Regions from separate parts of the Pantoea sp. SGAir0184 genome, predicted to be linked through region 2. Evidence: predicted binding sites of a transcription regulator. Region 2 holds the regulator's gene; the other holds the start of a gene.
The links. Region 2 encodes PhoB, which activates phosphate uptake and scavenging genes when phosphate is short. Its sites were predicted from a motif close to CTGTCATAAAACTGNCNNAT; they were not measured.
Positions count from the first base shown of each region.

Region 1 (15,509 bases), 1.4 Mb from region 2:
GCTGCAGCGCAGCGGGCGAAATACTGATGTCGCGACCCTGCTCGAGCCAGGTGTACCAGCTGACGCTAACCGCCGCCAGCTGTGCCACTTCTTCGCGCCGCAGTCCGCTGACGCGCCGGTTTTGCCGGCTGAAGCCATAGATCTGCGGATCAATACGCGCGCGCTGGCGGGTAAGGAAGTTTTTCACATCTTCACCACGCGATTTTACGGCCTGGGTATGACCTGTAGTCATAGGATAAACCACCCCATTTTTCACTGACTGATTGACATTTACTATCACCGGACAGAGTAAGGTATCTCAGCGGAGTAAAGCAAAGTATGTCAGCAGATTCAGTTTCCGCCGGACGGCAAGCAGTCCGGCACACCCGGGTGAGCCTGATCACCATGCTCACCGGCATGGTGACCCTGATTGTGGTAATGGGTATCGGCCGCTTTTCACTCACGCCGCAGATCCCGCTGATGATCGCCAACGGTCACCTGACCCTCTCCAGCGCTGGTGTGCTGGCGGCGATGAATTACATCGGCTACCTGCTGGGTGCACTGCACGTGAGCCGGATCACCGCCCATCACGCGCGCTACCTGAAGGCCGGTTTGCTGGCCACCGCGCTGGTGACTCTGCTCTCCGGCTTTAGTCATGCCTGGGTGCTGCAGTGCCTGTTCCGTGTGGTGGCGGGTATCGGTGGTGCCTGGGCCCTGATTATCGTCACCTCCTGGACGCAGATGGTGCTGGCACAGCAGCAGGCTCCGCGCATGTCCGCCGCGGTATTTGCCGGCCCGGGAGCTGGCATCACCCTGAGCGGCGTGCTGGCGTGGCTTATCACCCGGTTACACCTGAATGACGATCGCGCCTGGCAACTCTACGGTGTGGTCGCGCTGGCTGGCGTGCTGCTGCTGTGGCGCGCGCTGCCCGCGTCGCTCCCAGCCCGGCAGCGGGAAAGTGCGTCGGCGGCTCCGGGTCACGAGGTGAAACGGCTATGGCTGGCCTATACGCTGGCCGGTTTCGGCTACATTTTGCCCGCGACGTTTCTGTCACAAATGGCGCATAGCCTGTTTGCTCAGGGTCAGCTGGCAGCGCTTTTCTGGCCGCTGTTTGGACTTTGCGCAGTGGCTGGTGTGGTGCTAATTATGCTGTTTTCAGCGCGCCTGAATACGCGCCTCAGCCTGGCGTGGATTATGATCCTGCAGGGGCTGGGCGTGGCCAGCGGCGTGCTCATCCCGGGCGTGAACGGGCTGCTGATCTCAACGGTGATAGTCGGGCTGGGGTTTCTTTCGATTATGCAGCTGTCGATGCAGCTGGCGCGCGCCGTCTCCAATATCAGCGTGGCAAAAACCGTGGCGATATTGACGTCAGGCTATGCCACTGGCCAGCTAATCGGGCCGCTGATCTCCGCTGCCAGCGTGCAGATTTTTGCTTCACTGCACCCCGCGCTGCTGCTGGCCGCTGGCGGACTGGTGCTGGGCGGACTGCTGGTGCTCCGCATCCGCCCGCACTGACGCGCTTACTTCAGTGCCATCGCCTGCTTCAGCGTGAAGAACAGGTCGGTCTGATCGGTCAGGCCGACCACATTCGCCGCGTGCGGACCATAGGCCGCGATGCGCAACTGGGTGCCGGTGTGCTCCTGGGAATCCTCTTCCGAGTTACCGTAGCTGATGGTCATCACCGCGCCATCTTTGGTGTTGAGCGCCTGAGTCAGACCCGGCGCTTTGGTACCGTTTTCGACGATCTGGCTGCTGTGCGCGTGATCGGCGGTTACCACCACCAGCGTATCGCCGTGCTCGCGCGCATACGCCAGCGCCACCTGCACCGCCTCATCTAAATCGACGGTTTCACCAATCTGACCGCACGGGTTAGCGGCGTGATCCTGCTTATCAATCGACGCGCCCTCCACCTGCAGGAAGAAGCCGTTGTCGTTGTGGCTGAGCAGGTCGATGGCTTTTTGCGTCATCTGCGCCAGGGTTGGCATTGATGCCGGACGATCTTTATTGACCTCACAGGTCACCACCGGTTTATCCAGATTGCCGTGATAGCTAGCTTTCGGCCCCTGCCAGCGCACCGGCATGTTGCCCTCCGAGAACAGCCCCAGCAGTGGCGTCTGTTGATTCGCCTGCTGTACCGCATTCAGCGCGGCGAGATTATCGACCAGCTGGAATCCCCGTATTTCGGCCTGCTCGCGCAGGGTTTTGCCCTGATAGTCGCCCGCTTTAGCCCGCTCAGCGAAAGATTTGGCGCCGCCGCCCAGCGTGACGTCGGGACGGGTTTGCAGCAGCTGCTCGCTGATCGATCCTTTCCCGCCCTGCTCCAGCGCGTTGCCCGGACACAACTCGCTGGTTTTTTCCGGGCCGTAGCATTTGCGCGAGGTAACGTGCGCCATCAGCGCGGCCGGCGTGGCATCCTGCAGTTCTGCGGTGGAGACGTTGCCGGTGGCTTTGCCGGCTGCTTTGGCCAGCTCAAGCAGCGTGACCTGATCTGTGCCGTTGACATCGACGCCAATCGCGCCGTTATAAGTTTTCGTGCCGGTGGCCCAGGCGGTGGCCGACGCGGCAGAATCCGTTACGTAGTTTGGCTTATGCGTTTTCTTGTCCAGCGAGTAATGGGTGTACTGGCCTGTGAGCGGCAGCGCATCAATACCGGGAAAGAAACCGCCGGCCCCCATTGCCTGATTGCGTGCCGCGGTGATTTCGGAATCGCCCATACCATCGCCAATCAGCAGGATGACATTCTTCGCCGTGCTATTGCTCAATGAGGCTTTCAGCGCCTCGGTCTGGTCGCCGCTCAGGCGACGCGCGCCGCCTTGCTGGGTGATATCGCCGGTGGCGGCGCGTTGATAGCTGGCGCTCTCTGCCAGCGCGGACATGGTGGTGAGTGAAGCCAGCAGAGAGAGCGTGAAAAGAGGTAAGCGTTTCATTTATCAGCATCCTTATCCGTAGATATAACCAAATGTTTCCGCCGACAAGTCTGCGACAGTGCGGTGACACTTTTGTGTCAGTTAAGGAATGTTTTGATGACAAAAGCGGCAAAGTGGAGAGGCTTAAGGCAATCTGCGCAGAGGTTAAGCGAATAGAAAAAAAGGAGAAAATAGACCTTGACCCTTATCGCTGAACTCCCTATAGTAGCGCCCCGTTGACCCAGTGCGGTTAACAAAAAAATGTGGTGAGGTGTCCGAGTGGCTGAAGGAGCACGCCTGGAAAGTGTGTATACGGCAACGTATCGGGGGTTCGAATCCCCCCCTCACCGCCATCATTTATATAAAAGTGCCCAGTTAATAGCTGGGCATTTTTATTTGTATATTCTCCCGACCTGGGGGGGATGAGAATCCCCGATTGGGGGTTCGACAACTGGCGCATGCCAGTTGGACAGCGGAGCCTGCGACGCTGCCCGCAGGGTGAGCGAAGCGAATCAATCCCCCCCTCACCGCCATCATTCAGAGAAGAGCCTGTACGCAAGTACGGGCTTTTTTCATTTATATTCTCCACGCGTGGGGGGATGAGAATCCCCGGTTGGGGGTTCGACAACTGGCGCATGCCAGTTGGACAGCGGAGCCTGCGACGCTGCCCGCAGGGTGAGCGAAGCGACAAAATGGCAGGATAGCCGTTTTGCATGGCTGCAAGCCACCCGAAGGGCGAGGCACAGGGATGTGCCGGGTGACATCAATCCCCCTCACCGCCATCATTTATATATAGGTGCCCGGTTAACAGCCGGGCATTTTTATTTGTCTGTTCTCCAGGTGCTTTTGTGCCACAGGACGCATAATCGAAAGATCCCTTTTCGCTGCAATATCGCGTGGGCAGCGGACCGTGTACTCTTACCGGAAATTCTGCAGGGTATCCTTTTCATCTACTGATGAGGTCTTTGAATCAAGAGGGAATGCGTGATGACCAGACTGAAAAAGCACCGGGTATGTTCCGGCCACTCTTTTCGCTGTTTAATGAGACGGACGAACCATTGCCTGACGGGAGAACATTAACATGGCCGTTCAGTCAAACGTATCCCATATTCTTACCGAACTCGCGCACAACGCCCGGCAGATAGACGAGAGCCAGGCGCAGGCATTCATCGCACAAATTCGCAGCGCGAAACACATTTTCCTGCAGGGTGCCGGGCGCAGCGGCATTGCTATCCGCGCGTTCGCTAACCGTCTGTTGCATCTGGGTTTCTCGGTCAGCCTGGTCGGTGAAATCTCGTCACCCCACTCCAGACCTGGCGATTTATTGATTATTGGTTCTGGCAGTGGCGAAACCGCGAGCCTGAAAGCACTGGCGCTGAACGCCGTTGAGCGCGGTGTCGATGTGGCGCTGATTACCCTGAAAACAGATTCAGGCATCGGCAGATTGGCCAAATGCGTGTTGGTGTTACCCGGCAACGTTAAAACCGATAACGCACGCAGCGCCGGACGATTCTCGCAGCCAATGGGCTCGGCCTTTGAGCAACTCTGCTTCATTACCTGTGACGCCATGGTGCTTGAAATCATGCATCAGTGCGGTGAAACCAGCGAGAGCATGTTCAGCCGCCATGCGGACTTTGAATAACAGAATAACGCGTTTCACGAACGTCGCTGATTTATACGCGGCAAATCTGACACCAAAACCCTGTGTGCTGACACGGTGTCGCCGTTGATACGGGTGTGCAGGTTAGATAATTTATTCTGTTTATATTTAAGCGTAATTGATTTCCCTGGTGCCGGAGTCAGTTATTGATGTGGATAAGGCCACGCATGATCGAGGCCGGTTGATGACAGGATGCCTGTGACGGCCAGCCAGGCGATCACCAGCGCGAAGACAATAATTGCCGTAATTTCAATTGATTTAATCCAATGACGCTTAGCCATAAATACCCCTTCTCAGTTCAGGTGTTTGTACACTCTTCTCTGAAGATAAGATGTTACCGGTAAAGCGCAAGCGTTGATCACATCATGAAACATAAAGCACAGCTTATTGATTATTTGCGGCGCGAAAATTTGGCATAGCCGTTTGCCCGTCTGCTGGCATCCTGGTGCATCCGGGTTTTTCGTGGGGTGAGTGATGTTATCCTTCAGACGCTGCGTGCACCGGGCTGAGCGCATCCGTTGCCGCTAACCCATTTTTGTGACGCACAATATCCGCCATGATTGCCAGCGCGATCTCCGCCGGGGTTTTGCTGCCGATATCCAGCCCAACCGGTGCGTGAATGCGCTGCAACTGCGCCGGCGTCAGCTCCGCAATCGCGCTCAGGCGCGCTTTGCGTTTTGCGCTGTTGCGCTGCGAGCCCATCGCACCGAGATAAAATGCCGGCAGATTGACCGCTTCCATCATGGTGAGATCATCAATACGCGCATCATGCGTCAGCGAGAGGATCGCCGTGGCGGCATGACAGCCCTCGCGTTCCAGATACACTGCCGGAAACTGCTGCACCAGTTTGACATCCGGCGCCAGTTCGGCCGCCATATTGCTCAGCACCTCTTCACGGTGTTCACAGACGATGGTTTCGAATCCCAGCGCCAGCGCGAAGTTGGCACAGTAAACGGCGACGCTGGAGAGTCCGGCAAGGATCAGGCGCGGCGCGGCACTCAGGGTCAGAACGATTTCACCGTCAGTGACCTGGGTGCGGGCGCGACGGGTATAAGGCGCCGGTTCGAGGGCGTGACACGGCTGCGGCAGCGTCAGGCGTTTAGTGATGGCACGCGCGCCGGTCAGCGCATCCTCCAGCTGCTGTAAATAGCGCAGCGTAGCGGCACCGGCAGGCAACCGTTCGACCAGAATATCCAGTACGCCGCCGCACGGCAGCGCGCGATCAGGCGTATCGCCCCCCTCGCCGTAGCGCACCCGTTGACTGGCGGCAGAGAACGCCTGCTGCTGAACGCGGGTGATAAAATTCTCCTCGACGCAGCCGCCGGAAAGGGAACCGCTGTAGCGCCCATCGGCGCGAATCACCATCATCGCGCCCGGCGGGCGCGGCGATGATCCGTACGTGCTGAGCACGGTACACAGCCACACCGGCTGCGCTTCCGCCCACTGCTGCGCCATCCTTACCACCTGCACATCAAGAGAGTGCATGACTTTCTCCGCTCATCGTTTCCGCCCTTTTTCGTCCCGTAAGCATAGCAATGAAAAACCCGGCCGCAGCCGGGTTGAGATTAGCTATTTTTTTAAGGTTAACTGTAAGCATGCAGCGTGCGCTGGCACAGTGCCGAGCGAACGCAGTCGTCTTTACCGAAACGCACCACGCCAATCATCTCATCCTCTTCGAAGCGCGCCAGCGCATCGGCAAGGCCAGATTTGACGCTGGCGGGCAGGTCGCACTGGGTGACATCACCGTTGACAATGACGGTGACGTTTTCGCCCAGGCGGGTCAGGAACATCTTCATCTGCGCAGCGGTGACGTTTTGCGCCTCATCCAGAATCACCACCGCATTCTCAAAGGTACGTCCGCGCATATAAGCGAAGGGCGCAATCTCTACCTTGGCGATTTCGGGTCGCAGGCAGTACTGCATAAAGGAAGCGCCGAGACGTTTAACCAGAACGTCGTAAACCGGTCGGAAATAGGGAGCGAATTTCTCGGAGATGTCTCCTGGCAGGAAACCGAGATCTTCATCCGCCTGTAAAACCGGGCGCGTCACAATGATCCTTTCGATGTCCTTATTGATCAGGGCCTCGGCTGCTTTCGCAGCGCTGATCCAGGTTTTACCGCAGCCGGCTTCACCGGTCGCGAATATCAGCTGTTTCGTTTCTATGGCGTTAAGATAGTGCGCCTGAGCATCGTTTCTGGCCTCAATTGGTGACCGGTCACGCACATCGCGCGCCATGCCAATTGCATCCAGCCCACCCATCTGCACCAGCGAAGTGACCGATTCTTCTTCACGCTGACGATGACTGCGAGAGTCACTGCGAAGCACTCGGCGGGCTTCACGACGCGCTTTGATCACTGCTTTCTGTCTTCCCATAGTGGCACCTTACAGTTGGTTTCATTTATCGCGGCGGATCACCCGCGGCGATGATTTGAACGCTTTAGAGGTTTTGTTGGCTTCCTTGTAAGCCGTATCGAGCCAGTGAGAAAAGTGTGCAACAACGCCGAAACGCTGCCGCGCACCGGTAAACATCGGAAAAGAATTCGAAGGTGATAAAAGAAAAGTGAAGAGGATTCTCACGCGGGAGGCAATCCCCCGCAGCGTACTGCGCTAGCTGAAGTGTATTTAACTGTCCGTATAAGGACCGGGCCATGCGCGAACTCCAGTGGACTTAGCCACACAACTGACGACGCTATGACTAAAGTTCATCATATTTCCGCCGATTTGCAACACTATTTTTACTTTACGGCAAAGAAAACCCGCGTGCCGCTGCCTTATCCCGGTGCGCTTAAATTAAATTAATAATAATATTCAGTAAGATAGGTAATTCGGCACTTAACAAACTGTTTCAGAAAATTCGGACATCACAGCGAGACAGGAGAAATTTAAGGCGGGCTTAACAGCAGCGCCTGGCACCGCGAACGGCGGACAAGCGCTGTATATTAATTAATCAGGCTTCGAGCAACGGCTGCCCCAGATAATGATTTTTGTCCGCCACACCGGGCAAAACAAAAAAGTATCCGCCGCCGATGGGACGAATATATTCTTCCAGCGCTTCGCCATTCAGCCGTTTCTGCACGGTAATAAAGCCTTTGCTTAAATCGTGCTGATAACAGACGAACAGCAGCCCCATATCCAGCTGCCCTGCCCCGGTAATCCCCGAGGAATAGCTGTAGCCGCGCCGCAGCATCAGGCTGCTGTCGGTTTGCGGCGTGCGCGGATTGGCGAGCCGGATATGCGCATCCAGCGCGATGATCTCGCCGTCCGGATCGCGGGCGTAATCCGGCACGTCGTGCTCATGCTGCATTCCCAGCGGCGCGCCAGACAACTTCTCACGACCAAAAATGGTTTGCTGCTCGCCCAGCGGCGTGCGGTCCCACATTTCAACGTGAAAACGGATGATGCGCACCGCCTGATAGCTGCCGCCGAGCGTCCACGCCGGTTCCTGCTGTTCCGGTGTCACCCACAGCAGCTGGTCCATCAACTGCGCATTGTGGGTATCCGGATTGGCGGTGCCATCTTTGAAACCCAGCAGGTTGATCGGCGTTTCGCGCCCTTTGCTGCGTGCAGCGTGATCGGCGATGAAGCCGTCGCGCCGCCAGCGCACCGCCAGCAGATCCGGCGTGTGCTTGATGATATCGCGCAGCGCGTGAATCACCGTATCCTGGGTATTGGCGCAGATCTGAATCAGCAGGTCGCCATGACACTGGGCGGCGTCGAGCGAATCGTTGGGAAAGCGAGTCATCGTCTGCAGCTGGCTGGGTTTATGCGCGGCCAGCCCGAAGCGCTCGTCGAACAGTGAATGCCCCACCGACAGCGTCAGGGTCAGGTTATCGGGCGCAATGTCCGCCCCCAGGATGCCGGAGTCGAGCGGCGGCAGCTGCGGATTGGGCACCGCAGGCGCCGGTCCGCCGTGGGTGAGAAAGGCAAAGCGCTGCGTCAGCAGCCGCATCAGGCGTTCCAGTTCGGCTTTATCACTGGCCAGCACATCAAACGCCACCAGCATCATAGATGCCTGCTGCGGCGTCAGGATGCCGGCCTGATGAGCGCCGTAAAACGGTTGCGCCTGCTGGCGCGCGTCGGGTGCAACCGTGCCAGGTGAGAAACTCTCTGCCGCGCTGGCGGCATGGAACGGACAGCCGCCGCCCAGTGCCGCCGCGCCACCCAGCATGCCTAATCCCTGTAACAGACGACGACGCGACGGTTGCGCCGCGTCATTTTTTTTACTCATGATTAATCAAGACCTAAAGTGCCGCGCAGCAGGGAGAGATCTTCCGCCAGCGTGGTGATGGGCCCTTTCAGCGCATTACGGTCGCTGGTGGTCAGCTTTTCATAGGAGGCAAAACCGTCTTTGGTGCGGTATTTGCTGAGAATGCCATCCACCTTCTTAAAGTTCGCGTCCACTTTCGCCAGCAGCTGCGGATTGGCTTTTTGCAGCAGAGGACGCAGCAGATCAACGATTTTCTGTGCGCCGTCGATGTTGGCCTGAAAATCGGACAGATCGGTACGGCTGTAGCGATCTTCCTCACCGGAGATTTTGCTGGACGCTACCTCTTCAATCAGGCCTGCCGCGCCACCGACCACTTTCGCCGGCGGGAAGGCCAGCTCGCTGACGCGGGTTTGCAGATCCTGCACATCCTTATACAGCTGGTCAGCGAACGCGTCCGCGCCTTTGGTGGTGTTGTCGGCGAACAGTAGTTTTTCCAGCCGGTGGAAGCCGGTAAATTTCGGATCTTCCGCTTTTTTCTCGAAGTCATCTTCACGCGCGTCAATACTGCCGTCGAGGTCAGAGAACAGTTCGGCAATCGGCTCGATGCGCTCGTAGTGCACGCGCGTCGGCGCATACAGCGCTTTGGCTTTTTCCACGTCACCGGCTTTGACCGCGTCGGTAAAGGCTTTGGTGCCGGCCACCAGCGCGCTCACCTCGCCCATCACGTAGACTTTGTAATCGGCAATCGGCCCGACCAGCTGCAGCACGTCCGGCTTGCCGCTGCTGGCGGTTTGGCTGTCACCGCTGACCACCAGTTTGCCTTTCGGATTGGTGAGCAGGCCGCAGGTCATGTCATATTCACCCGCTTCCAGGTTGGCGGTGAGCTTCTGGCTGAAGCCGGGCGCGATGTTTTCGCGCTCTTCCACCACCATCACGCCTTTAAGGATTTCCCACTCCAGCGCTTTCTGGCTATTGTTTTTGATGATGAACTGGGTTTTACCGGCCTGCACGTTGAGCGACATCGGCTCGCACTGCTTGTCAGTGACCGTCACCGTGACCTGCGGTACGGCAGCGGCAGAAGCGGCACCGGACAGCGCCAGCATGGAGAGCAACAGCGCCTTACGGCGGAAGCGAATCGTCATAGTCATATCCCTGTTACATGAAGGTACAGGCGCACGCGCGCCTGCGAAAATTTAGCGCACCGACCGTGCGGCGCTGGGTGCCGGACGCGCCGGGAAGAAAAACAGCAGCAGCGCCGGGATCAGATAAATCAGCCATACCGCGACTTCGCTGACGCTCGGCGCTTCCTGATAACCCAGAATGCCTTCCAGCAGCGTGCCAAAGATCGAATGGGTAGAGAGCGTGTTGCTGAAGTCAAACGCGGTCGCCTGGAAGTGGTTCCACAGTCCCGCCTCGTGGAAGGCGCGGATCGCCCCCGCCGCCAGTCCGGCCGCCACCAGCAGGATGAACAGGCTGGTCCAGCGGAAGAAGTGCGCCATGTTAAGCCGCACGCCGCCGTAGTAAATCAGCATGCCCAGCACGATGGCGGTCACCAGACCCAGCACCGCGCCTATTGGTGGCGCATAGCCGACATCCTGGGTGAAGGCCGCCAGCAGAAAGAACACCGACTCCAGCCCTTCACGCGCCACGGCGAGGAACACCATCAGCACCAGCGGCAACCCGCTGCCGCCCGGCTTCTGCAGCGCCTGATCGACGGATTTTTCCAGCGTGGCTTTGATATTGCGCGACACCTTGCGCATCCAGAACACCATTGAGGTGAGGATCACCACGGCAATCACCGCCACGATGCCCTCGAACAGCTCCTGTTGTTTCTGCGGGAATTCACCGGTGGTTTCGTTGATGAAAATACCGAGCGCGAGGCACAGCGCCGCAGCAATAAACACGCCGGCCCACATCGCGGGGAACCACTGGCTGCGCTGGGTGCGTTTGAGATAGCTGGCAATCAGGCTGACGATGAGCGCTGCCTCGAGACCTTCGCGCAGCATAATGAGAAAGGGAACGAACATCACCAACCTCTTGAATGTTAAGGAGGGTAAACCTAAGGTAAAAATACGTAAAGTGCGAACGATATCGATTATCATTATCGCGGATGAAAATACAAGTCACCGCGCGAAATTAATTTTGCTTTTGCGGACCAGGTAGCGATGCGGGAAAGTCAGGGCGGGGTGACAGATTAGGCGATAAATCGCGCGCAGAGGACGTGACACTGACAGTGCGGGGAGCATGGCACTCGCGCTCCCCGCTTTACTCAGACCATCACCGTTATTTGGTGTTGTATTCCGCTTCGGCGGCATCGAAACGCTGCTGCGCTTCAGCCGACGGTTCGCGGCCAGCCAGGCTCACCACGACAATCGCGATGCTGGCAAACAGGAAGCCCGGGATGATTTCATACAGGTTGAGCCAGGCGTACTGCTTCCAGATCAGCACCGTAGCGGCCCCGATAATCATGCCGGCCAGCGCGCCGTTGCGCGTCATACGCTTCCAGCACACGCCGAACAGCACCACCGGACCGAATGCGGCACCAAAGCCTGCCCAGGCGTAGCTCACCAGCCCCAGCACGCGGTTCTCCGGGTTGGAGGCCAGCGCAATTGCCACCAGCGCAATCACCAGCACCATTAAACGGCCAACCCACACCAGCTCTTTCTGGCTGGCATTTTTACGCAGAAACCCTTTATACAGATCCTCAGTCAGCGCGCTCGAGCACACCAGCAACTGACAGCTCAGGGTCGACATCACCGCCGCCAGAATGGCCGACAGCAGAATACCGGCGATCCACGGGTTGAACAGAATGCGCGCCAGCTCGATAAACACGCGCTCGCCGTTTTCGCTTACGCCCGCCGCCTGCTCCGGATGGTTCTGGAAATAGGCGATACCGAAGAAGCCCACCGCAACAGCACCGGCCAGACACAGGATCATCCAGGCCATGCCGATGCGGCGCGCGGTGCGAATAGAACGGTGCGAGTCTGCGGCCATGAAGCGCGCCAGAATATGCGGCTGGCCGAAGTAGCCAAGGCCCCAGCCGAGCAGTGAAATCACCGCCACGAAGTTCAGGCCCTTCAGCATATCGAGGTTTTCCAGGCTTTTCGCTTCAATCACTGCCAGCGAATCATCCAGGCCACCGACGGCGATAATCACAATCACCGGCGTCAGAATCAGGGCAAAAATCATCAGGCTGGCCTGTACGGTATCGGTCCAGCTCACCGCCAGGAAGCCACCCACCAGCGTATAAAGAATGGTTGCAGCCGCGCCAGCCCACAGCGCGGTTTCATAACTCATGCCGAAAGTGCTTTCAAACAGGCGCGCACCCGCCACGACGCCCGAGGCACAGTAAATGGTGAAGAAGATCAGGATTACCAGTGCCGAGATGACGCGCAGAATTTTGCTGTGGTCTTCGAAGCGGCTGGTGAAAAAGTCTGGCAGGGTTAAAGCGTTATTGTGATGCTCGGTCTGCACGCGCAGGCGACCCGCAACAATTTTCCAGTTCAGCCACGCGCCAATCGTCAGGCCGATGGCAATCCAGCTCTCAGAGATCCCGGAGAGAAAAATCGCGCCCGGCAGTCCCATCAGCAGCCAGCCGCTCATGTCCGAGGCCCCGGCCGACAGCGCGGTCACCACGCTGCCCAGGCTGCGACCGCCCAGAATATAGTCGTCAAAGTTTTTGGTTGAGCGGTACGCGATAAAACCAATCAACACCATCCCGAGGATGTAAATGATAAATGTCACCAGCATCGGTGTACTTACTGTCATCTGTCTCTCCACTTATTATTTGATCTCTTAAGAGAAATCTTTTTTCCTGCGTTACCGGAACGGGATAACGTCAGGGCTTTACCGCATCCAGAGAAAGCGATTTCTCATAAGGCGCGGTATCCTGCCGCAAAGGTGCGACGCGCACAATGCATTTAACACAGCTGTTACCTGGGTTTCACCTGACTTTGCATTTTTCATGCTAACAGGTTGCGCCTGTTCACATTTTGAGTTGCACCTGATGTCGGCCAGGAGGCGTCCTGTTGCGGTGGGTTGCAACTCTGGCGAGATTCTTGCAGCAAGTTCTGTGCCGCTTTTGCTGCGTTAACAAAAAAGCCGGTTAAAAACGTGCAACCGAGGTCACATTTAACACGGTTGCACAAAGTTGCAACATGAGTGATAGTGCAGCCCACGCTGAAGTTGATTCACACTTTGAGGACGAGGAAATCATGGGAACCACCACCATGGGGGTGAAGCTGGATGAAGCCACCCGCGATCGCATTAAACTGGCGGCGCAAAAGATTGACCGCACGCCGCACTGGCTGATCAAGCAGGCAATTTTTAACTATCTCGGCCAGCTGGAAGCGGGAGAAACGCTGGCGGAGATCCCGCTGCAGCTGAATGATGCCGTAGACGATGAGCGCGTGCCGGAAGAGAGCTTCCAGCCTTTCCTCGACTTCGCCGAACACATTTTGCCGCAGTCGGTCAGCCGCTCGGCCATTACCGCCGCGTGGCGTCGTCCGGAGACCGATGCGGTGCCGATGCTGCTGGAGCAGGCGCGTCTCCCTGCCCCGCTGGCAGAGAAAACCCACCAGCTGGCATACAGCCTGGCGGACAAGCTACGGCACCAAAAAGGGGCAACCGGACGCGCCGGCATGGTGCAAAGCCTGCTGCAGGAGTTCTCGCTCTCGTCGCAGGAAGGCGTAGCGCTGATGTGTCTGGCGGAAGCGCTGCTGCGTATTCCTGACAAGCCCACCCGCGATGCGCTAATCCGCGATAAAATCAGCAACGGCAACTGGCAGTCACACCTGGGCCGCAGCCCGTCGATGTTCGTCAACGCCGCCACCTGGGGCCTGCTGTTTACCGGGCGTCTGGTCTCCACGCACAATGAAGCCAACCTGTCTAAATCGCTGAACCGCATCATCGGCAAGAGCGGCGAACCGCTGATCCGCAAAGGCGTGGATATGGCGATGCGCCTGATGGGCGAACAGTTCGTCACCGGCGAAACCATCGCCGAGGCGCTGGCTAACGCGCGCAAACTGGAAGAGAAAGGCTTCCGCTACTCGTATGACATGCTGGGCGAAGCGGCACTCACCGCCAGCGATGCCAAAGCCTATCTGATCTCCTATCAGCAGGCGATCCACGCCATTGGTAAAGCCTCCAACGGGCGCGGCATTTATGAAGGTCCGGGCATTTCCATCAAGCTGTCGGCGCTGCATCCGCGCTACAGCCGCGCGCAGTATGAGCGGGTGATGGAAGAGCTTTATCCGATCCTGAAATCGCTGACGCTGCTGGCGCGCTCGTATGACATCGGCATCAACATCGATGCCGAAGAAGCCGATCGCCTGGAGTTGTCGCTCGATCTGCTGGAAAAACTCTGTTTTGAGCCGGAGCTGGAAGGCTGGAACGGCATCGGTTTCGTGATTCAGGCTTATCAGAAGCGCTGTCCGTTTGTGATTGATGCGCTGGTGGATCTGGCGCAGCGCAGCCGCCGTCGTCTGATGATCCGTCTGGTGAAAGGCGCTTACTGGGATAGCGAAATTAAACGCGCGCAGATGGAAGGCCTTGAAGGCTATCCGGTTTACACCCGCAAGGTGTACACCGACATCTCCTACCTCGCCTGTGCGCGTAAACTGCTGGCGGTGCCTAACCTGATTTATCCGCAATTTGCCACCCACAACGCCCACACGCTGGCGGCGATCTACCAGCTGGCGGGCAACAACTACTATCCTGGCCAGTACGAATTCCAGTGCCTGCACGGCATGGGCGAACCGCTGTACGAGCAGGTGGTGGGCAAAGTGGCCGATGGCAAGCTGAACCGACCGTGCCGGATTTATGCGCCGGTCGGTACCCACGAAACGCTGCTGGCCTACCTGGTGCGTCGCCTGCTGGAAAACGGCGCCAATACCTCGTTCGTCAACCGCATCGCTGACAACACGCTGCCGATTGACGAGCTGGTGGCCGATCCGGTGGCTGCAGTGGAAAAAATGGGTGTCGCAGAAGGCGCAATTGGTCTGCCGCATCCGAAGATCCCGCTGCCGCGCGATCTGTATGGCGACAAGCGTGTTAACTCTGCCGGTCTGGATCTGGCCAACGAACACCGCCTGGCGTCGCTCTCCAGCGCCCTGCTCTCCAGCGCCAGCCAGCCGTGGCAGGCTCAGCCGATCATTGATGGCGAGCTGGGCACCGGCAGCAGCCGCGCGGTGATCAACCCGGCCACGCCGGCGGATATCGTCGGCAGTGTGCGGGAAGCCACCCCTGAAGAGGTCTCCTGTGCGCTGGATGCCGCGGTGAATGCCGGACCGATCTGGTTCGCCACGCCGCCGCAGGAGCGCGCCGCGATCCTCGAACGTGCTGCTCAGGCGATGGAAGACCAGATGCAGCAGCTGATTGGTTTGCTGGTGCGTGAGGCGGGTAAAACCTACAACAACGCCATTGCCGAAGTGCGCGAAGCGGTAGACTTCCTCTACTACTACGCCGGCATGGTGCGTGACGATTTCGATAACGAAACCCATCGCCCGCTCGGTCCGGTAGTGTGCATCAGCCCGTGGAACTTCCCGCTGGCGATCTTCACCGGCCAGATTGCCGCCGCCCTGGCGGCTGGCAACAGCGTGCTGGCGAAACCCGCCGAGCAGACGCCGCTGATTGCCGCGCAGGCAGTGCAGATCATGCTGGATGCCGGCGTACCGGCCGGCGTGCTGCAACTGCTGCCCGGTCAGGGCGAAACGGTGGGTGCTCAGCTGACCGGCGACGAGCGGGTGCGCGGCGTGATG
Region 1 is NZ_CP028050.1:1,827,604-1,843,112, reverse strand. Features, by position in the region: gene C1N60_RS08520 (helix-turn-helix transcriptional regulator) at 1-232, opposite strand, end outside; gene C1N60_RS08515 (YbfB/YjiJ family MFS transporter) at 319-1,494, shown strand; gene phoA (alkaline phosphatase) at 1,500-2,906, opposite strand; tRNA gene C1N60_RS08505 (tRNA-Ser) at 3,151-3,238, shown strand; RNA gene C1N60_RS08500 (RtT sRNA) at 3,287-3,418, shown strand; gene hxlB (6-phospho-3-hexuloisomerase) at 3,967-4,527, shown strand; gene C1N60_RS08490 (hypothetical protein) at 4,689-4,826, opposite strand; gene C1N60_RS08485 (XdhC family protein) at 5,023-6,030, opposite strand; gene phoH (phosphate starvation-inducible protein PhoH) at 6,129-6,917, opposite strand; gene efeB (iron uptake transporter deferrochelatase/peroxidase subunit) at 7,492-8,772, opposite strand; gene efeO (iron uptake system protein EfeO) at 8,775-9,893, opposite strand; gene efeU (iron uptake transporter permease EfeU) at 9,945-10,778, opposite strand; gene putP (sodium/proline symporter PutP) at 11,035-12,519, opposite strand; gene putA (trifunctional transcriptional regulator/proline dehydrogenase/L-glutamate gamma-semialdehyde dehydrogenase) at 12,966-15,509, shown strand, end outside.
Region 1: phoA (alkaline phosphatase) is a predicted target of PhoB. The motif match lies at 2,968-2,987, and genes of this name have one in related genera.

Region 2 (15,509 bases):
CGCCAGCGGCGGCCAGGCGGTGCATTGCCTTGCACCGCGCGCCGCCGGGTGACGCTGGTATGAAAATTGCTGGATCCCTTCATTCTGTTATCCGCGCGATCCCTGAGAGGTTCCCATGCAATCACTCATCTCTGCTGCTGATGCCTTCAGCGCGTTTGCCACACCCGCCAGCAACCGTGGCGTTCTGGCGGCGGCGGCGACCGGTCTGAGCGCCTTTATTACGGATAAAGGCGGCGATGTCGATCGCATCTTTGGCATCAGCGGTATCGATTCCGAACTGCTGGCCAGCCCGACACTGAGTCTGGGGCTGGTGAACTATTGCCGCGTGATGGAAGAAGCGGCGCGCCACTCCGGCTTTGATAACTTCGGTTTGCATTACGGCAGGCAGTTCAAACCGCAGTCATTAGGGTTAATTGGCTACATCGGACTGTGCTCGCCGACGTTGGAGCAGGCGCTGCACAATGTGGTGAACGCGTTTCCCTGGCACCAGCACGATACGCTGACGCGGCTGGTGGACAAGGGCGACTGCTGGCGGCTCGATTATCAGGTGCGCCACGGGGCGATCCTGGCGCGCCGTCAGGATGCGGAGCTGACGCTCGGCATGTTCCTCAACCTGATTCGCCACGTAGCGGGCAAAAACTGGGCACCGCGCGAGGTGCACTTTGAACATCCGCGTCCGGAGCAGTGGCACGAGCACTGCAAAGTGTTTGATGCGCCGGTCTGGTTCGATCAGCCGTTTAACTCACTGCTGATCGCGAAACGCGACCTGCAGCGCGCCATGCCGGAGCAGGATGCGATGCTGCTGATGGTGATGCAGGATGCCATTCGCCGCCTCAACAGCAGCGCCAGCGTGCAGAGCGTGGTCGAACAGGCGCGTTCGCAGGTCAGCCTGACGCTCATTCAGGGCGAACCGGCACTGGAGGAGATCGCCGGCAAAATGGGGTTGTCGAGCTGGTCGCTACAGCGACGCCTGCGCGAAGAGGGCATCAGCTTTAGCGCGCTGGTGGATAAGGTGCGCTGCGAAATGGCCACGCACTATCTGCAGCAAAGACAGCTGCCCATCTCGGAGATGGCGCTGCTGCTCGGCTATTCCGAGGTCAGCGCGTTTTCCCGCGCCTTCCGCCGCTGGTTCGGCATCAGCCCGCGCCAGTGGCGCCAGGATGGGCTGGTAAGTCAGGCCGGTGTGGCGCAAAGCCAAACCACGCTGGCTGGTCGCGCTGCGGCGGAGGCGGTAAGCCGCGCGACTGACCAATAAGCTGCCACGCGCGCAAACACAGCGCTTCGTCGCCCTGGGTTTGCGTCACCGCGTAGCGCCCACTGTTCTGCCACTCCAGGCGCACCCAGCACTGCTGTCCGGCATAGCGCGCCGCATCGTGAAACTGCTTATTGAGCTGCTGCTGCAGTGCTTCACTCCAGTGGCAGGCGGCGCTGTCAGCATCGCCCTGCGGCTGGCACTGATTGGCCAGGCTGGGGGCTGGCGCGGACACCTGCTGGCAGGCGCTGAGCCCCACCATCATTACTAACCCACCTGATAGTCTCGCTAATCGATTAATTAAATTCATTAATAAGCCTGCATTTTCGCTAAAGATTCCTGGCGCTGCTGCCGACAGTCTACAGACCGCAGCAGGGAATGCTATGGCATTACTCTGACTGTCGGCATAACCAGAATTTGCCGCCTGGTGGCGGTGTTATCCCTTCCTTTATTCATGGACCAGAAATGCAGAAGAAATATGCCTTTGCGGCACTCTCCTTGTTAAGCGCCGCGCTGCTCAGTGGCTGTGCCACCGAGTCGTCGCGCGCCATCGACGCGCCTCAGGTTCGCGCCGCAAGCCAGCCGGCTTATCAGGGCGTGCGCAGCCCAATCGCGGTGGGACAGTTTGATAACCGTTCGTCATACATGAATGGGATTTTCTCCGACGGCGTTGATCGTCTGGGCAACCAATCCAAAACCATTCTGATTACGCATCTGCAGCAGACCAATCGCTTCAACGTGCTGGATCGCAGCAACCTGAAAGAGTTGCAGCAGGAAGCCGACTTCAAACACAGCCAGCAGAATATCAAGGGCGCTAACTACATCATCACCGGTGACATCACCGAGTTCGGGCGCAAAGAAGTGGGCGACCAGCAGCTGTGGGGCATCCTCGGGCGCGGTAAAAGCCAGATCGCTTACGCCAAAGTGAACCTGAATGTGGTGGATGTGACCACTTCAGAAGTGGTGTACAGCGTGCAGGGCGCGGGTGAATACCAGCTGTCAGCGCGTGAGGTGATCGGCTTTGGCGGTACCGCCAGCTATGACTCTACCCTGAACGGCAAAGTGATGGATCTGGCGATCCGTGAAGCGGTCGACCACCTGGTGGATGGCATCAATAACGGCGCATGGCGCCCGGTGAAATAAGGATATTGACGATGAAATTACTGCAACTGAGCGCCGCGCTGATCGCGGCAGGCGTGCTGGCCGGCTGTGCGCCAAAAGGACCGGAGCCGATCTACTACTGGGGTGATTACCAGCAGCAGGTGTACAGCTATTACCAGAAAGACAGCGATCCGCAGAAGCAGATTGATGCGCTGAATCTGGATATCGAAAAGGCCAAAGCGGTGAACAAGCCGGTGGCACCCGGTCTGCACGCCCAGCTGGGCCTGCTGTACGCCAAAAACGGCAACACGGATAAAGCTTTCAGCCAGTTCGCCCTCGAGAAGCAGCTGTTTCCGGAATCGGCGCCGTACATGGACTTTCTGATGAAGAAAAAAGGAGTGAACCAATGAAAAAACTGATTGCCGTGTGCGGCGTATTCGCGGCGCTGCTGCTGACCGGCTGTGCCCAGAATAAGAAACCGTATGACTACAGCGCCTTCCGTGCCAGTAAGCCGGCGTCAATTCTGGTGCTGCCTGCCGATAACCGTGCGCCGGATATCAACGCGTCGCACAGCTTCACCTCGCTGGTGACCCAGCCGCTGGCGGAAGCGGGTTACTACGTGTTCCCGGTGGCGGTGGTGGAAGAGACCTTCCAGCAAAACGGCCTGAGCAACGGGCATGAAATTCAGGCGGTGAGCACGAAGCGCTTGCATGACATCTTCAACGCAGACAGCGCACTGTACATTTCGATTACCGATTATGGCAGCAGCTATCTGGTGGTTGATTCGGTGACCACGGTCTCGGCCACTGCCCGTCTGGTCGATCTGCGCAGCGGTAAAGAGCTGTGGCAGGGCATGGCCACCGCCAATGATTCTGAGAACAGCAACAACAGCAACGGCGGCATCATTGGCATGCTGGTGTCGGCGGCGATCAAACAGATCGCCAGCAACGCGGGCGACAAAGCGCACACCATTGCCGGTGTCACCAGCGCACGTCTGTTAGCGCAGAACGAGCAGGGTGGTCTGCTGGCCGGTCCGCGCTACAAAGCGCCGGTTACGCGTTAATCTACCTGGCGCGGCGATCGGCTGATCGCCGCGCCACTTCACGCATCACTCGCCCGGCAGCTCCAGTTTACTGTAGCCGAGCCCGTTCATTTTACGCACCCGGATCTGCACCGGGATGCGCTCTTTCATCGCTTCCACATGACTGATCACGCCGATGGTTTTCCCGCTGGCGTTGAGGGCATCGAGCGCATCCAGCGCGGTATCCAGCGTTTCGGCATCCAGCGTGCCGAAGCCTTCGTCGAGAAACAGCGATTCAATGCGCGTTTTGTGGCTGACCAAATCGGACAGCGCCAGCGCCAGCGCCAGGCTGACGAGGAAGCTCTCGCCGCCGGACAGCGTACGCGTGTCGCGCGTGGCATCGGCCTGCCAGGTATCGACCACTTCCAGCTCCAGCTCATCGCTGACGCGGCGCTGCAGTAAATAGCGGCCGTGCAGGCGATCGAGCTGGCGGTTTGCCAGCCACACCAGATGATCGAGGGTTAAGCCCTGAGCAAAGCGGCGGAACTTGTCGCCTTTGGCCGACCCGATCAGATCGTTGAGGCGGCTCAGCTGTGCCAGTTCCGCTTCGTCAGCGGCGATCTGCGCCAGCAGCGTTTGCTGCTGCTGACGCTGTTGGGTATCGCTGTACAGCTGCTGCTGCGCTTCGCCCTGCTGGCGTGCATTGTCACGCAGCGCCACGCGCAGCTGCTCCAGCCGGGCGGCGATGGTACCAGCATCGGCATCGCTGAGCGCGGCCGGGCGCTGCTGCTGGTGATCGCTCAGCCGCTGCGCCAGTCTGGCATGCAGCGCGGCGTGCTGCTGATGCTGCTGCTCCAGCGTTTGCAGCCGCTGGCGCAGCGTCTGCACCTCATCTTCCGCCAGCAGCGCGGCGCGCAGGGCGCTTTCGTCAGCGAAATCACTGAGCAGTAATGCCTGCCGGAAGGCGCTTTCGGCGTCCGCTGCGCGCTGCGCCAGCGTCTGCTGCTGGCTGACAATCTGTTCATACTGACCTTTCAGGCCGTGCAGCTCGCTTTGCGCCTGCTGCCAGCGCTGCAGCTGTTGCGCCAGCGCCTGGTCATGCTGTTGCAGCGTGGCGTGCTGCTGCTGACGCACGTCCGCCACGCGCCGGTCGCCAAACAGCTGCTGGCGCTGCTGCTGCTGGGCCTGCTGCTGCTGTTGCAGGTGGTTAAGGGCTTGCAGCAGGCTGGCGACCTGCTGCTGTTCACGCGCCAGCGTGTGCTGCAGGCTGCTGCCTTCCGTTTCGCTTTTCGCCAGCTGCGGCTGTAGCCCGGCAAGTAACCGCTCACTTTCCTGCCACTGCTGCCAGCGCTGCTGCAGCGTTTGCAGCCAGCCGGCGCGCTCGGGCGCTGCAGGCAAGCTAAGCTGATGGGCAGCCAGCTGCTGTTCCAGCTGCTGCAATTGCTGCTGCCATGCCTGACGTTCACCGCTGACGCGCTGATCGATCTCATCCCGCTGCTGCCGGGCGCTGGCCAGCTGCTGCTGTGCCAGCTGTTGCTGCTGCTGATGTTGCTGCCAGCGCTGCTGCTGTTGCAGATGCGCGTCTTTGGCCTGCTGCAACATGACGGCCGCCTGTTCACGCGCCTGCAACTGCTGCTGCTGGCGGGCTTCGAGCGCGTCCTGCTGCTGCTGCCAGGCGCTGAATTCTGCGTGCTGCTCAGCGCTGAAGGTAAGCGCCAGCTCACCGCACAGCGCCTGCCAGCGCTCGCGGGTGGTGGCGATCTGCTGGTCGAGATCGGCGATTTCCTGTTGCAGCGCCTGCTGTTGCTGCTGCGACAGTTTAAGCTGCTCGCCCCGCGCGGTACCGGCTTCCCTGAGCTGCATCACGCGGCTCTCCAGCGCCGCCAGGCGCTGCTGATTTTCGTCCGGCTGCAACTGCTGGTAGCGGTCGATGGCCGGATGCTGGCAGGAGCCGCACAGCGGGCAGGGCTTTTCCGGCTGCAGCTTCGCCCGCTCGTCGGCCAGCTGAATAATCGTGCGCTCCAGCTCGCACAGGCGACGCACGTCCAGCAGCGTCTGATGCTCGCGCTTGTACTCCTCGCGCAGCTGCTGCAAAGCCAGCGCTTCCTGCTCAGCATGCTGCTGTAACTGCTGCAGCTTAAGCCGGCGCTGCTGGCGCTGCGGCTGGAGCGTTTGCCACTGTGCCGCCAGCAGGCTGAGCTGCTGACGTACGCCGCGCTGCTGCTGATGCTGCGCCAGCGCCGTCCGCAACGCCGGGCTGGCGATCTCCGCTTCCAGCGAAGTAAGCACCTGCTCCGCCTGCTGGCGCTGCTGCTGTGCCGCGGCTTCTGCCTGTTGCAGCGGCTGTGCCGCCTGTTCGCGCGCCTGCAGCGCCTGCTGCTGCTGTTCCAGCTGGCTTTGCAGTTGTTGCTGCTGCGCGCTGAGCTGCGTCAACGTTTGCTCACGCTCTTCGAGCCGGGCGAGTTCGGCCTGCCAGCGCGCCAGTTCGCCGCCCCAGCGGGCGACAGCGGCTTCACTCAGGCGAAACGCCTGCTGCTGCGCCAGCTGCTGTTGTAAGCGTTCACTTGCCTGCTGATGCTGATCCAGCGCCTGCTGGCTGAGTAACAGCGTTTTTTGCTGTTCGCTCAGCAACGCCTGCTGCTGCTCAAGCTGCTGTGCACGGCTGGCGATCTGCTGATCGAGCGGGATCACCTGTTCGCTCAGCAACGTCTCCAGCTGTTGCTGTTCGGCCAGCGCGCGTTCACGTGCCTGCTGTGCGGCCTGATAGTGGCTTTCACCCTGCTGCAGCGCCGCTTGCGCCTGTTGCTGTTGCTGCTGTAACTGCTGCGCCTGCTGGTTCAGTGTCTGCTGGTCACGCTGCAGCTGTTCGCGCTGCTGCAGTTTGTCGCGCAGCTTCTCCGCCGGTTCAGCACGCGCCAGCCGCTGGCGATCGCTTTCCGCCTGCTGCCAGGCCGTGGCGGCAGCCTGCAACGCCTGCTGCGCCTGCTGTTGCTCCGCGTTGAGCTGCTGCTGCTGCGTCAGCCACTGCTGCTGCTGCTGGGCCTGCGCCAGCTGCTCGCTCAGATCCTGTTCGCTGCGGGTCAGCTGCTCCAGCTGCTGCGCCAGTTCGGCGCGGCGGGCGTCGTCGAGCAACTGCACCGCACCGGCGCGGGCGCGCAGCGTGTCGAGTGACGCGCGCGCCGTGCGCCAGCGCTCGTAGATCTGCATCGAGATGTGGCCGTAGATTTCGGTGCCGGTCAGCTCCTCCAGCAGCTCGGCGCGCTCGCCGGGTTTGGCATTGAGGAAGGCGGCAAACTGCCCCTGCGACAGCATCATAGAACGGGTGAAGCGGGCAAAATCGAGACCGGACAAGGTTTCGATGGCTTTGAGCTTGTCACCGACTTTATCGGCGACGATCTGGTTGTCCGCCACGCGCGCCAGTTCGACGCGCGGCGCCTGCAGTTTACCTTCCGCCAGGCCGCGCGCGCGGTTCTGGCTCCAGAAGGCGCGCCAGGCTTCACCTTTGATCTCAAACTCCACTTCGGCGAGGCACTCAGCGGTGTCACGCGTCATCAGCTGATTTTCGCTCTGCGACAGGCCTCCAAGGCGCGGCGTCTGGTGATAGAGCGCCAGACAGATGGCATCCAGCAGCGTGGTTTTACCCGCGCCGGTGGCGCCGGTGATGGCGAACAGCCCGTTGCTGGCAAACGGCTCGCGGCGGAAATCGATAAACCACTCGCCGCGCAGCGCGTTGAGATTTTTAAAACGCAGCGTCAGAATTTTCATGCGCCCGGATCCTCCAGCGTCGCCAGCGTGCTGCGAAACAGCTGCGTTAACTGCGCGCGCTGTTCATCCTCCAGCTGATCCTCCAGCGCCAGCCGGCGGGCAAATACCTCTTCAACTTTCAGTTCGCTCAGGGTTTCGTTCTCCAGCCGTGCCAGACTGCGCTGACGCTGATCGCGGCTGCGGCGCACCAGCAGCACCTCAACCGGCAGCGACTCGGTAAGCTGTTCGATGCGGCGCTGCAGGTCGCTCAGGTACTCCTGAGTAGTGATTTCGATATCCAGCCACACCGGCAGATCGCCTTCATAGGTGTGAAACGCGGTCAGTTGCTGTTCGATCTCCGCCATGGCGCCTTTTAACATCTGCATCGGCTGGAATGACGGAATAACCAGCGGTGTGACGGACTCCAGCCGGGTGCTAAATTCCAGCAGGAATACGCTTTTCTCGCGGCCCAGCTCATCAAAACTGAGCGCAATCGGCGAACCGCTGTAGCGGATGTGATCGCTGTCGGCGATGCGCTGCGCGCGATGGATATGGCCCAGCGCAATGTAGTCGGCTGGCGGGAAGGCCTGCGCCGGAAAGGCGTCCAGCGTGCCGATGTAGATATCACGCACCGATTCGCTCTTGCTGACGCCCACGGTAGTGAGATGCCCGGTGGCGATGATCGGCAGCGTACTGCCCATGGCTTCGCGCTGCGCCACGGCGGCGGCATAACAGTGCTGATAGTGCTGCTCAATCGCCTGCAGCAGCGACAGCTGCTTATCGCGACCGGACTGACCCGCCTGGCTGCGCAGGATGTCGCGCGGACGCAGATAGGGAATGGCGCACAGCAGCGCGCCCGGCGTGCCGTCGCGCTGTTGCAGCGTCAGCACCTGCTGCTCGCCGCCGGGCGCGGCGCTGGTAATGACGCGGGTATTGAGGCAGGCCAGCAGCTCGCGCGATTCATTCAGCGTGGCGACCGAATCATGGTTGCCGGCCAGCACAATCAGCTGGCAGCCGCTGGGCTGCAGCGCCACCACGAAACGGTTAAACAGTTCGCGTGCGTAGCTGGGCGGCGAACCGGTATCAAAGAGGTCGCCAGCGACGATCAGCGCATCCACCTGATGCTGCACAATCGCGGCCAGCAGCCAGTCGAGGAATTGCTGGTGCTCGGCGGCGCGGCTCTTGCTGTAAAAGAACTGACCGAGATGCCAGTCAGCGGTGTGAATAATGCGCATGAATGCTCCGTGCCTGCTATCGCAAAGCGGCAGTATAACCGCTTAACAACGCAATGAAAAAAAAGCGAAACCGGTTGTCACAATTGCGCTTTTTATCTGATTATCATGAGGTGGGTTTTTCATAAAAGTGTCACAAAACTGACGCATAATGGCGCCGCAAACCCCCGTGACATGCTGTCACAATCGCAGGAGTAATAATGGCTAAGCGCATTTTGGTTGTGGAAGACGAAGCTCCCATCCGTGAAATGTTATGTTTCGTGCTGGAACAAAACGATTACCAGCCGATTGAGGCTGAGGACTATGACAGCGCGATTGGCAAGCTGATCGAACCCTGGCCCGATCTGATTCTGCTGGACTGGATGTTACCCGGCGGCAGCGGCATTCAGTTCATCAAACATTTAAAGCGTGAAGCCATGACGCGTGATATTCCGGTGATGATGCTGACGGCGCGCGGCGAAGAGGAAGATCGCGTGCGCGGGCTGGAAGTGGGCGCCGATGATTACATCACCAAGCCGTTCTCGCCCAAAGAGCTGATGGCGCGCATTAAAGCCGTGATGCGCCGCATCTCACCGATGGCGGTGGAAGAGGTGATTGAGATGCAGGGGCTGAGCCTCGATCCCTCCTCGCATCGCGTGATGTCCGAAACCACGCCGCTGGAAATGGGACCGACCGAATACAAACTGCTGCACTTCTTTATGACGCATCCGGAGCGCGTATACAGCCGCGAACAGCTGCTGAATCACGTGTGGGGCACTAACGTGTATGTGGAAGACCGCACCGTGGATGTGCATATCCGTCGTTTACGTAAAGCACTGGAAGTTTCCGGCCACGATCGCATGGTACAAACCGTTCGCGGAACAGGGTATCGTTTCTCTGCCCGCTACTAAACGGAGTCTTTTACCGTGCTGGAACGACTCTCCTGGAAGAGATTACTGACCGAGCTGGCGCTGGTGTGTCTGCCTGCGCTGGTGCTGGGTCTGCTGGTTGGCTATCTGCCATGGTGGCTGTTACTGGCCGTGTGCGGCGTGCTGTTCTGGCACTTCAAAAATCTGATGCGGCTGTCGCACTGGCTGTGGATTGATCGTTCAATGACGCCGCCCACCGGGCGCGGCAGCTGGGAACCGCTGTTTTACGGCCTGTATCAAATGCAGTTGCGCAATCGCCGCCGCCGGCGCGAGCTGGGCAATCTGATCAAACGCTTTCGCAGCGGGGCCGAGTCGCTGCCGGACGCAGTGGTGCTCACCACCGAAGAGGGCACCATTTTCTGGTGTAACGGTCTGGCCCAGCAGCATCTCGGGCTGCGCTGGCCGGAAGATAACGGCCAGAATATCCTCAACCTGCTGCGCTACCCTGAATTCTCCCGCTATATCCGCCAGCGCGACTTCAACAAGCCGCTGACGCTGGTGCTGAATAATCAGCATCATATGGAATTCCGCGTCATGCCTTACAGCGAAGGTCAGTGGCTGATGGTGGCGCGTGACGTCACCCAGATGCACCAGCTGGAAGGAGCGCGGCGTAACTTCTTCGCCAACGTCAGCCATGAACTGCGTACCCCGCTGACGGTGCTGCAGGGCTATCTGGAGATGATGGACGATGCCGGGATGAACGAGCGCACCCGCAGCAAGGCGCTCAGTACCATGCAGGAGCAAACGCGACGCATGGACAGCCTGGTGAAGCAGTTGCTGACGCTGTCACGCATCGAAGCGGCTCCCGCCATTGACCTGAAAGAGACGGTGGATGTGCCGACCATGCTGCTGCTGTTGCAACGCGAGGCAGAAACCCTCAGCCAGGGCCGGCACAGCATCCATTTCCACACTGATCCGCACCTGAAGGTGTTCGGCAATGATGAACAGCTGCGCAGTGCGATTTCCAATCTGGTGTATAACGCGGTGAACCACACGCCGGATGGCACGCGCATCGACATCAGCTGGCTGCGCACCAAACAGGGCGCCGAATTTAAAGTGTGCGACAACGGGCCCGGCATCAGCGAGGAGCATCTGCCGCGCCTGACCGAACGCTTCTACCGCGTGGATAAAGCGCGCTCGCGCGCCACCGGCGGCAGCGGGCTGGGGCTGGCCATTGTTAAGCACGCGCTCGGCCACCACACCACGCGGCTGGAGATCAGCAGCGTGCCGCATCAGGAAACCTGCTTCCGCTTCGTGCTGCCACCGCGCTTGATTGTGGCGAACGGAATCCGCGAGAATGTGGCGCAGTAAACGCCACCGGACTCTGTGATGAAATCACTGCTGCTCTCTCTTTTATTACTGTGCCCGCTGCTGGCGACGGCTCAGCAAAGCATGCTGACCGGCAACCTGAGCAGCGTGGGCTCGGACACGCTGGGCTATCTGATGACGCTGTGGGGCGAAGATTTCAGCCGTCAGTCGCCGGGCGTTAATGTGCAGGTGCAGGCGGCGGGATCGTCGACGGCGCCGACCGCGCTGGCCGCCGGGGCCGCTCAGCTTGGCGCCATGAGCCGTCCGATGCAGGTGGATGAGCGTCAGCTGTTTATCGCGCGCTATGGCTATGCGCCGCTGGCGGTGCCGGTGGCGATGGATGCGCTGGTGGTGGTGGTTAATCAGGACAATCCGCTGCCGTCCATCAGTCAGCCGCAGCTGGATGCGCTGTTCTCCGTTACCCGGCTATGCGGCGCACAGCAGGTGCCACAGCGCTGGGGCGATGTTGGCCTGCATACGGCGAACTGGGCAACGCGCAGTATTCAGCGCTTTGGCCGTAACTCCGCTTCCGGCACCTGGGGCTTTTTCAAGCAGCAGGCGCTGTGTCGCGGCGATTTCCGCGCTGACGTCGCGGAGTTTCCCGGCTCGGCGGCGGTGGTGCAGGCGGTCGCCAGCACGCCGAACAGCATCGGCTACGCCAGCTTTGGCTTTCACCTGAGCGGCGTGAAAACCCTGCCAATCGTCACCGCCAGCGGCGACAGCGTTATGCCAGATGCCGAATCGATCCGCAGCGGCCGTTATCCGTGGTCGCGCCCGCTGTATATTTACGCTAACAAGGCGCCCGGCAAACCGCTGCCGCCGCTGGTCGCCGCCTTTCTGCAGCAGGTGCTCTCTGCGCAGGGCCAGCGCCGCGTAACGGAGGCCGGCTACCTGCCGCTGTCCGACAGCCAGATCGCGCAGGCGCGCGCGGCGATTGCGCAAAACTAATTCACGCTGACCGATCATGAATTTTTTTCACGTCCCCTGAATTTTCTTCTATTGCCGCCGGCAGGGCGGCATGTCACTCTTATGGACATATAGCCATCCAGATGGCCAAAAATAACCGTACGCAATTATACCCTGACGCAATTATGCGCCAGTGCAGGAGTGAATATGCAACGCAACACCGCCCCGTTCCGCGCCGATACCGTCGGCAGTTTTCTGCGTCCCGCTGCCATTAAGCATGCACGCGAGCAGTTCGCCAGTGGCACTCTCAGCGCCGACCAGCTGCGTCAGGTAGAAGACGATGCGATTCGCCAGGTGGTGGAGCAGCAGCGCGCCAGCGGTCTGCAGGTGGTGACCGACGGTGAATTCCGCCGCGCCTGGTGGCACTTTGATTTCTTTGGCCATCTGCACGGCGTTGAGCTGTTTGAGGCCGATCAGGGCATTCAGTTCAACGGCGTGCAGACCAAAGCGCACGGCGTGAAGGTCACCGGTAAAGTCGCTTTTAACCCGCAGCATCCGATGCTGGACCATTTCCGCTTCCTGCAAAGCGTGGCCGGCGATGCGGTGGCGAAAATGACCATTCCCAGCCCGAGCGTGCTGCACTTCCGCGGCGGCCGTAAAGTGATTGATGCCACAGTGTATCCGGATCTGGAGCAGTACTTCGCCGATCTGGCACAGACTTACAAGGATGCGATCAAGGCATTTTACGACGCTGGCTGCCGCTATCTGCAGCTGGATGACACCGTGTGGGCGTACCTGTGTTCAGGCGATCAGCAGCAGCAAATTCGCGAGCGCGGTGAAGATCCGCAACAGCTGGCGCACATTTATGCGCAGGTGCTGAATCGCGCGCTGGAAGATAAACCGGCGGATCTCACCGTCGGCCTGCACGTGTGTCGCGGTAACTTCCGCTCGACCTGGATCTCGGAAGGCGGCTACGAGCCGGTGGCGGAAATTCTGTTTGGCAGCGTGAACATCGACGCGTTTTTCCTCGAGTACGATAATGAGCGCTCCGGTGGCTTTGAGCCGCTGCGTTTCATCAAACCCGGTCATCAGCAGGTGGTATTAGGGCTGATTACCACCAAAACCGGCGAGCTGGAAGACGCTGCACAGGTGAAGGCGCGCCTGCAGGAAGCGGCGCAGTTTGTCAGCCTCGACCAGATTTGCCTCAGCCCGCAGTGTGGCTTTGCGTCAACGGAAGAGGGCAACAGCCTGACCGAAGCGCAGCAGTGGCAGAAGATTCGTCTGGTTGTCGACATCGCACAACAGGTGTGGTGATGCTGTAAAGTTGTGCAAACAGGCGCGTAAAGCGCGCCTTTTGTGCATCCCTGCGGCGGTTTCTGCAAGGAGATCGCCCGCTTTGCAGAAACTTTAAGCAAATCATCTCAGGTGTTTTCCGACTATTTCCTGCTTATCCACTACGTTCTGACGCTTTCCTGTTATATCCTTCTGGTTTTCCGATCCCGTATTGCCTTTCTTCGCTATAAACGTTTTAATTTGCGCCGTTGTCGATTCATCCCTCTGAGAACAGAAGAAAAGCAGTTTAAATCACCTGCGCTGTACCGATTCGGCCCGCATAACGCACTGGTCAAGCCAGTTAAGCCATTGTTTTCGCGCATCCAGGGGACAACACAAACCCAACTTCCACCGCAACATCAGCTACAGGCAGTACAGAAGTTTATGACACATCGTTTAACCTCCAGGGATATCCTGGCGCTGGGCTTCATGACCTTTGCCCTGTTCGTTGGCGCAGGAAACATCATTTTCCCGCCTATGGTCGGTATTCAGTCTGGTGAACATGTCTGGATTGCCGCCTTCGGCTTCCTGATCACCGCGGTTGGTTTACCGGTGATGACCGTGATCGCGCTGGCGCGCGTCGGCGGCGGTATTGATGCGCTCAGCTCACCGATTGGTAAAGCGGCCGGTCTGCTGCTCGCCACCGTGTGCTATCTCGCCGTCGGACCGCTGTTTGCCACGCCGCGCACCGCGACCGTTTCATTTGAAGTGGGGATTGCGCCGCTGACCGGCGACGGCCCGCTGCCGCTGTTTATCTATAGCCTGGTGTACTTCGCGCTGGTGATTGGCATTTCGCTCTATCCGGGCAAGCTGCTGGACACCGTCGGTCACTTCCTCGCACCGCTGAAAATTGTCGCGCTGACCATTCTGGGCGTCGCGGCGCTGCTGTGGCCGGCTGGCGGCATTTCGCCGGCCACCGCCGACTACCAGCGTGCGGCCTTCTCCAGCGGTTTCGTGAACGGCTATCTGACCATGGATACGCTCGGCGCGCTGGTGTTCGGTATCGTCATCGTTAATGCGGCGCGTTCACGTGGCGTGGAAGACAGTAAACTGCTGACGCGCTATACCATGCTGGCCGGCGTGATCGCCGGTGTCGGTCTGACGCTGGTGTACCTCAGCCTGTTCAAGCTGGGCTCCGGCAGCGGCGCGATTGTCGATCAGAACGCTAACGGCGCGGCGATTCTGCATGCTTACGTGCAGCAGACCTTCGGCGGCATGGGCAGTGTCTTCCTCGCCGCGCTGATTTTCGTCGCCTGTATGGTTACGGCGGTGGGCCTGACCTGTGCCTGCGCAGAATTCTTTGCGCAATACCTGCCGTTGTCGTATAAAGCGCTGGTGTTTATTCTCGGCCTGTTCGCCATGCTGGTGTCGAACCTCGGTCTCAGTCACCTGATTCAGATTTCAATTCCGGTGCTGACGGCTATCTATCCGCCGTGCATCGTACTGGTGGTGCTGAGCTTTACCCTGAGCTGGTGGAATCGCAGCACGCGCATCATTGCGCCAACCATGCTGATCAGCCTGCTGTTTGGCATCGTCGATGCCATCAAAACCACCAGCTTTAAAGATGCGCTGCCGCTGTTTAGCCAGCATCTGCCGCTGGCCGATCAGGGACTCTCCTGGCTGCCGCCGTCGCTGGCGATGCTGGTGATTGCAGCGGTAGTTGACCGGGTGAAAGGGCGTGAGCAGGTTGCCGTTCACCAGTAAGCGACATCGCTGTTAATTCCGACCACGGGCTTGCCCGTGGTTTTTTCATTTCCACAGGTACTGTTTGTTATGCAAGAAACCAATAAGCTCAAACGCGGACTGAGCACGCGCCACATCCGTTTTATGGCGCTGGGATCGGCGATCGGCACCGGGCTGTTTTACGGCTCGGCAGATGCCATCAAAATGGCAGGCCCCAGCGTACTGCTGGCCTACATCATCGGCGGCGCCGTGGCGTATATCATCATGCGCGCGCTGGGCGAGATGTCGGTTAACAATCCGCAGGCCAGCTCGTTTTCACGCTACGCGCAGGATTACCTCGGACCGCTGGCGGGCTATATCACCGGCTGGACGTACTGCTTTGAAATCCTGATTGTGGCGATCGCCGACGTCACGGCTTTTGGTATCTACATGGGCGTATGGTTCCCGGAGGTGCCGCACTGGATTTGGGTGCTGTCGGTGGTGCTGATCATCGGCGCCATCAACCTGATGAGCGTGAAGGTGTTTGGTGAAGTGGAGTTCTGGTTCTCCTTCTTCAAAGTCGCCACCATCATCATCATGATCGTGGCCGGTTTCGGCATGATTTTCTGGGGCATCGGCAACGGCGGTCAGCCGACCGGCATCCATAACCTGTGGACCAACGGCGGCTTCTTTGCCCATGGTATCGTCGGCATGCTGCTGTCGCTGCAGATGGTGATGTTCGCCTACGGCGGCATTGAGATCATTGGTATCACCGCCGGCGAAGCCAAAGATCCGGCGAAATCGATCCCGCGCGCCATTAACTCCGTACCGCTGCGCATTCTGGTGTTCTATGTCGGCACGCTGTTTGTGATCATGTCGATCTATCCCTGGAACCAGGTCGGTACCGCAGGCAGCCCGTTCGTGCTGACTTTCCAGCACCTCGGTATCGCCGCCGCCGCCTCCATTCTGAACTTTGTGGTGCTGACTGCCTCGCTGTCGGCGATTAACAGCGATGTGTTTGGCGTCGGCCGCATGCTGCACGG
Region 2 is NZ_CP028050.1:3,224,081-3,239,589, reverse strand. Features, by position in the region: gene C1N60_RS15440 (AraC-like transcriptional regulator QhpR) at 116-1,255, shown strand; gene C1N60_RS15435 (cell envelope integrity TolA C-terminal domain-containing protein) at 1,137-1,517, opposite strand; gene C1N60_RS15430 (CsgG/HfaB family protein) at 1,718-2,395, shown strand; gene C1N60_RS15425 (DUF4810 domain-containing protein) at 2,407-2,763, shown strand; gene C1N60_RS15420 (DUF799 domain-containing protein) at 2,760-3,416, shown strand; gene C1N60_RS15415 (AAA family ATPase) at 3,462-7,139, opposite strand; gene sbcD (exonuclease subunit SbcD) at 7,136-8,353, opposite strand; gene phoB (phosphate response regulator transcription factor PhoB) at 8,551-9,240, shown strand; gene phoR (phosphate regulon sensor histidine kinase PhoR) at 9,256-10,569, shown strand; gene C1N60_RS15395 (PstS family phosphate ABC transporter substrate-binding protein) at 10,588-11,514, shown strand; gene C1N60_RS15390 (cobalamin-independent methionine synthase II family protein) at 11,680-12,786, shown strand; gene brnQ (branched-chain amino acid transporter carrier protein BrnQ) at 13,189-14,508, shown strand; gene proY (proline-specific permease ProY) at 14,578-15,509, shown strand, end outside.